DNA from 2 places in the Alteromonas australica genome. Region 2 is predicted to be linked to the other one. Evidence: predicted binding sites of a transcription regulator. Region 2 holds the regulator's gene; the other holds the start of a gene.

Region 1 (3,435 bases), 310 kb from region 2:
GCGTTTTAGCCGCGAGGCTTGCCCTAACTTACTGGTCAAGCCGCACAGGTAAAATACTTAAACGTTGTCTTCTAGCACGTTTTGCCGCATAGACTCGCAAGGATTTTTGCATACTGGCCTGCCCACTACCTTAGCTGGCACACCTACAACGGTAACATGGGGAGGCACATGATTAAGTACCACGCTACCTGCGCCAACTTTCGCACCTTCACCCACTTCAATATTACCAAGAATTTTGGCCCCTGCCCCCACTAAGACACCCTGACGAATTTTTGGATGGCGGTCGCCAGATTCGTTGCCGGTACCACCAAGGGTGACACTTTGTAAAATAGAAACGTTGTCTTCTATGACTGCAGTTTCACCCACTACAATACCGGTGGCGTGGTCAAACATAACACCTTTACCGATACGGGCGGCAGGGTGAATGTCTACACCAAAACTCGACGAGTTACGGCTTTGCAAAAATAAGGCAAGCTGGTGTCGTCCATGCAGCCATAAATAGTGTGCCATTCGATGCACTTGCACCGCATGAAAACCCTTGAAATGCAGTAGAGGAGTTAGGTAATCACCCACTGCGGCATCTCGCGCCTTAATGGCTTGAATGTCAGCAATGGCCGCTTCGCTGATACCGGGTTCAAGCAAATAAGCTTCGTCAAACACCTCTCGAATGGCCAAAGCAGGCATAACGTCATCGGCCATTTTATTAGATAAAATAAAGCTCAGAGACGACTCGAAATTATGATGTGCCAACACACTGGCATGCACATAGCTCGATAGTAACGGCTCACTCTCTGCAACTTTATGTGCTTCTTGTTTCAGCGACGTCCAAAAATCGATGGGCGCAGACATGGCATTCATTGGCGTTTCCTATAAGAAGTGTCTAACCTAATACCGCAGTACGCAAACACGTAACCCGTATTCATCGTTATTTTACCTGAGTTTACTGGCTAGCTGTACACAAGTGTTACCCAGCAAGCGTATTATTCGATCAATTTGTCGAATAACTTTGCTATAGGTTATTCCACACGCAACTAACGAGTGCCATCCGCGCCTTTTCACTATGCATTGAAAAAGGGAGAGTTGAAAAACTGGACTGTATAAATTAACAGTCAGCTGGCATAATACCGCGGTTATTCATTGCAACGAATTAGGTAAATCACACTATGGATGTATCCAGACTGCTTGACGAGCTCAACGACAAACAACGTGAAGCGGTAGCTGCGCCCTTATCAAATGCCCTTGTACTGGCAGGCGCCGGTAGTGGTAAAACCCGTGTTTTGGTGCATCGTATAGCGTGGTTAATGGAAGTCGAAAACATCACGCCCTTCTCCATATTAGCCGTAACCTTCACCAATAAAGCGGCCAGAGAAATGCGTGGTCGTATTGAATCGTTAATGGGTAGAAGCTTACACAACATGTGGATTGGCACATTCCATGGCCTTGCCCACCGGCTGCTTCGTGCCCACCACGCAGAAGCAGGCTTGCCGGAAAACTTCCAGATTCTTGATTCTGACGATCAATATCGGCTTATTAAACGTATTTTAAAAGCCATGAATTTAGACGAAAAACACTGGGCGCCTCGCCAAGTGCAATGGTACATCAACGGCAATAAAGACGAAGGTTTACGTCCGCAACATATTGAAACCCATGGCGATCACATTCAAAAGAAGATGCGCGAAATATACGCCGCATATCAAGATGCTTGTGACCGCTCAGGCCTTGTCGACTTTGCCGAATTATTATTAAGAGCGCACGAGCTCTGGGCCAAGAACCCAGACGTATTAGCCCACTATCAGCGCCGTTTTCGTGCAGTATTGGTAGACGAATTTCAAGATACCAATAACATTCAATATGCATGGCTTCGCATGTTGTGCAGCGGCGACACCAACAATATTATGATTGTGGGGGATGATGACCAGTCTATCTATGGCTGGCGTGGTGCTAACGTAGACAATATTCAGCATTTCCTTAAAGATTTCGACAACCCAACCACGGTTCGTCTTGAGCAAAATTACCGCTCCACCGGCAATATCTTAAAAGCGGCTAACACAGTCATTGATAACAATACCGGCCGGTTGGGCAAAGAGCTTTGGACTGAAGACGGTCAAGGCGAGCTTATCTCGGTATACGCCGGCTTTAATGAATTAGATGAAGCGCGCTTTATTGTCTCTAAAATTAAAGACTGGCTACATCAAGGCAATGCATTAAAAGATACCGCTATTTTATACCGTAACAACGCCCAGTCGCGGGTACTCGAAGAAGCCCTCTTGCACGAAGGCATCGCTTACCGTATTTATGGGGGATTACGATTCTTCGAACGCCAAGAAATTAAAGACGCGCTTGGTTATTTACGTATGATCAACCACCCGCATGATGACGCGGCCTTCGAGCGTGTTGTGAATACACCAAGTCGTGGTATTGGCGAAAAAACCTTGTCGCAAGTGCGAGAAACGGCTCGTGCGCACAACTGCTCTATGTGGCAAGCCAGCCAATTGCTGATCAATGAAAAAGCGTTAAAAGGGCGGGCGTTAAATGCCATGCAAAGCTTTGCGCTCTTAATAAGCGAGCTAGAACAGGCCACCACTGAAGCGCCTCTCGAAGAGCAAGCTGATGTTGCTATACGTCAATCTGGCTTGTATGCCATGTACCAAGCAGAGCGAGGCGAAAAAGCGCAAGCCAGATTAGAAAACTTAGAAGAATTAGTCACGGCGTGTAAGCAGTTTATTGTGCCCGAAGAAGCGGAAGAAATGACGCCCCTTTCCGCCTTTCTCGCCCACGCGTCACTTGAAGCCGGCGAACAACAAGCCGATAAAGATCAAGACGCAGTCCAAATGATGACGATACATACTGCAAAGGGCTTAGAGTTTCCTCTTGTTTTCATGGCCGGTGTAGAAGAAGGGATGTTTCCCAGCCAAATGACCAACGACGAACCCGGCAGAATGGAAGAAGAGCGTCGCCTCTGTTATGTGGGCATGACACGGGCTATGCAAAAGTTATATATTACCTATGCAGAAAGTCGCCGCTTGTATGGCCAAGATAAATATCATACGGCGTCTCGCTTTATTAAGGAAATACCTGCAGACTGTGTAGAAGAAGTTCGCTTACGCACCACTATTTCGCGGCCCGTTCACAATCGATTTAGCCAAGCAACATCACATGCCTCCTTTGAAGATACCGGGTTTCAACTGGGTCAGCGAGTTGTGCATAGGAAGTTTGGCGAAGGTATTGTATTAAATTACGAAGGCAGCGGCGAGCACGCACGCGTACAAGTAAATTTTGATGAATTTGGTACCAAATGGTTGGTGCTAGCATACGCTAAGTTGGAGCAAGCGTAACCCTTTGGCAAGGCAGCCTACGATTAAGTAGAGTGATATGCAGCAACATGTGCTGGTGATAGAGAATAATCACACCAACGTAGACATTGTTTCAAAACTT
Region 2 (3,435 bases):
TACGCGTTTAACCCTACTTACACATGGCATGTGAGCGAAGATACTCGTGTAGTCGCGTCTTATGAATACGTTAATGATGACCGATTGGTGGACCGGGGCGTTCCGTCACTTAATGGTGCGCCGTTAGAAGGTTACGACAACACATATTTTGGTGATCCTGACTTTAACAACACGACGCTTGAAGCACATATAGCAAGGGTTCGCGTTGATCACAGTCTTTCTCAAAACTGGAATCTTAACGGCTCTTTGCAATTTGCCGATTATGACAAAGCGTACCAAAATCTTTATCCGGTTAATTTTGACGATCAAGCGGGTACCGTCACTCTCGATGGTTATCGCGACACCACTGCGCGTGAAAATGCGCTAGTGCAAGTGAACTTAATTGGTCAAATCACCTCAGGTAACATAGAGCATACGGTGTTAACCGGTGTGGAATATGGTAATCAAGAAACTGCTAACGATCGTCGAGATGCGTTTTTCGCTGATAGCCAAGATGATCAGGTAACCTTTGGGTTTTCTGATCCACTAGTGATTCCAGAGATGACGTTAACCGATGCGGTTCGCGACAGATCCTCAGATGTCACTTTTACCTCAGTATTTTTGCAAGATGAAATCAAGCTCAGTGAGCACTGGATCGTGGTTGCTGGCCTACGCTATGACAACTTTGACATAGATGTAGTGGATACCATCGAAGTGAATAATGGCGCGGACGATGGTAACAATGGATTATTAACGAGCTCAGACTCTCAGGTATCTCCTCGAGCCGGTGTGATTTATAAGCCAGCCGAATCAGTGTCTTTGTACGCAAGCTATAGCAAATCGTTTCTGCCACGCTCGGGAGATCAATTCTTAACCCTTTCGCTTACTTCTCAAGCCTTAGACGCTGAAGAATTTGAAAACAAAGAAATTGGTGTGAAGTGGAATGTATCAGACAGTTTAAGCGTGACCGCTGCTGCGTTTGAAGTGGAACGAGAAAACGGCACAGCTCAGGATCCTAACAATCCAGAAGCGTCAATACTGACCGGTACTGAAACCTCGGGATACGAAATTCAGGTGGTGGGTTCGCTTAGTGAAAAATGGACTATCAATGCAGGGTATAGCAATCTAGATGGGCAAGAAATGGGTCGTATTAGTGACGGTGAACTTGCAAACCGAGATCTTGCGCAGCTACCCGAGCATATGCTTACCGTTTGGAATCAGTATCAAGTGAACACACAGTGGCGGGTTGCCTTAGGGGTAATTTATCAATCTGAGCAATACGCCTCGTTAAGTAACAGTGTTACTCTGCCTGATTTCACTCGGGTTGATGCGGCTGTGTATTACAACTACAGCGAGGACTTGAAGTTCCAGCTTAACGTAGAAAACCTGTTTGATGAGGATTACTTCCCATCAGCACATAACGATAACAACATCTCAACGGGTGAACCGTTAAACGCACGTATTAGTTTACAGTACAGCTTTTAATCATCGGTTAGCCCCTTCAACAAGGCAACCTCAGTGACGAGGTTGCCTTTTTTGATCATGCCACTAATTTGTTTTGCTGCTTGCCATTTATATGTAGGTGTATATACTTACAGGAACTGTATAGACAGACAGGTCTTTTATGCGCCCACTCACAGCTAGACAAACGGAAGTTCTTGAGCTTATAAAAACTACCATGCAAGAAACTGGCATGCCGCCAACCCGTGCAGAAATTGCACGTCAGTTGGGGTTTCGTTCAGCGAATGCAGCTGAAGAACATTTGAAAGCCCTTGCTCGTAAAGGGGTCATCGAAATTCTTCCTGGTACGTCTCGAGGAATAAAATTAAATATTCCTCTTGAAGAAGAATCGATAGAAGAAGCAGGGCTTCCCCTTATTGGTCGTGTTGCTGCGGGTGAGCCTATTCTTGCGCAAGAGCACATTGAGTCTCATTACAAAGTAGACCCTGCGTTATTTCAGCCTCAGGCCGACTTTTTACTGCGTGTTAATGGCATGAGTATGAAGGATATCGGTATTTTGGACGGTGATTTACTTGCCGTGCACAAAACCACCGACGTGCACAATGGCCAGGTTGTGGTCGCCAGAGTGGATGAAGATGTTACGGTAAAGCGTCTTGAAAAACGCGGTCGTGAAGTGCTTTTGCATGCTGAAAACGAAGAGTTTTCACCCATAAAAGTCGATCTTGCCTCTGAACCTTTCTCTATTGAAGGTATTGCCGTTGGCGTAATTAGAAATGCTGACTGGATGTAAGATTCATCCTGTTTGATGAAAAAGCGACCTTTAGGTCGCTTTTTTGTTACCTATCTCATTGCGATTGGTGGATAACACCCTAATCAAACACCGCTTTGTACTTTGAGTACGCGTACACACAGAAAAAGAAAAGCATGGGAAATGTGCCTATTTTCATTTTCTATACCTTCCGCCTGAATGTCTTCGGTTTATGTTTGAAAACATCCACATAAATGCTGTTAGTGTCTGATTGCTGAGTTTAAGTTTGCCTTTCTTGAAAAACAACTTGTTCTAAATAGCCGTTTCAAACAGCCTTTTAACGTTGCCTTAAACGCCTTTCCACCTCGCCCGCACAGCGGGTTTTTACCTATCATGCTGATTAACAAATGAGCAATTTAATGGTTTTTTCTGAGAAAAGACTAGACGTAGCGGTTTTATTGCGCAATTCTTATACTGTGATTAACAAAATAATAACAATGGCTCTAACTTAATTTTACAATCATTGTGTGATTGGAAAGTAGTGAAAGGTAGAGTTCGTTTACAAAAAACCACGAGGCAGGGGTAACGCACGCACATGTTGCGTCAAAAATTCTGCCATTACGGAGGTGCTGAGTGAAACGACACATAACCCGACTGGTCGCGCTGGGGGCAAGTATACCCAGTATACTGTTTTCTACTGCTATATTTGCCGACAGCGAGATGAGTGAAAACTCCTCTCTTAATTTGCGTTACGGCGCCACAGACATTAGCGGCCAGGTTTACGACTTACACATGTTGATGTTTTTCATCTGTGTGGCAATTGCGGTGGTAGTGTTTGGTGTTATGTTTGCCTCTATGTACCTACACCGTAAATCTCGCGGTGCCAAGCCAGCCAACTTTCATGAGAATGTCAAAGTGGAAATTGCTTGGACCATAGTGCCTTTTCTCATTCTTATCTTCATGGCGGTTCCCGCCGCCAAAACCCTGATTGCTATGGAAGATACCAGCGAGGCCGATTTGACAGTCGTCGTTACAGGCTCTCAATGGAAGTGGCACTACAAATACCAAGACAGAGATGTGGAGTTTTATTCTCTGCTGGCGACCCAGCGGGAACAAATAGAAAACAAGTTTGATAAAGGTAAAAACTACTTACTTGAGGTGGACCGCCCTCTTGTTATCCCTACAGGGAAAAAAGTCCGTTTCTTAATTACCTCCGACGATGTCATTCACTCTTGGTGGGTGCCTGA

The links. The regulator LexA, encoded in region 2, represses DNA repair genes until DNA is damaged. The targets are predictions, from matches to a motif close to TACTGTATNNNNATACAGTA.
Region 1: the regulator LexA is predicted to act here: its motif matches at 1,092-1,111, upstream of uvrD (DNA helicase II).

What each region holds. Positions count from the first base shown of each region.
Region 1 covers NZ_CP008849.1:230,059-233,493, reverse strand. The annotation lists gene EP13_RS00985 (HAD-IA family hydrolase) at 1-9, shown strand, start outside; gene cysE (serine O-acetyltransferase) at 58-858, opposite strand; gene uvrD (DNA helicase II) at 1,164-3,335, shown strand; gene EP13_RS00970 (GGDEF domain-containing response regulator) at 3,373-3,435, shown strand, end outside.
Region 2 covers NZ_CP008849.1:4,226,099-4,229,533, reverse strand. The annotation lists gene EP13_RS18445 (TonB-dependent receptor) at 1-1,464, shown strand, start outside; gene lexA (transcriptional repressor LexA) at 1,604-2,230, shown strand; gene coxB (cytochrome c oxidase subunit II) at 2,909-3,435, shown strand, end outside.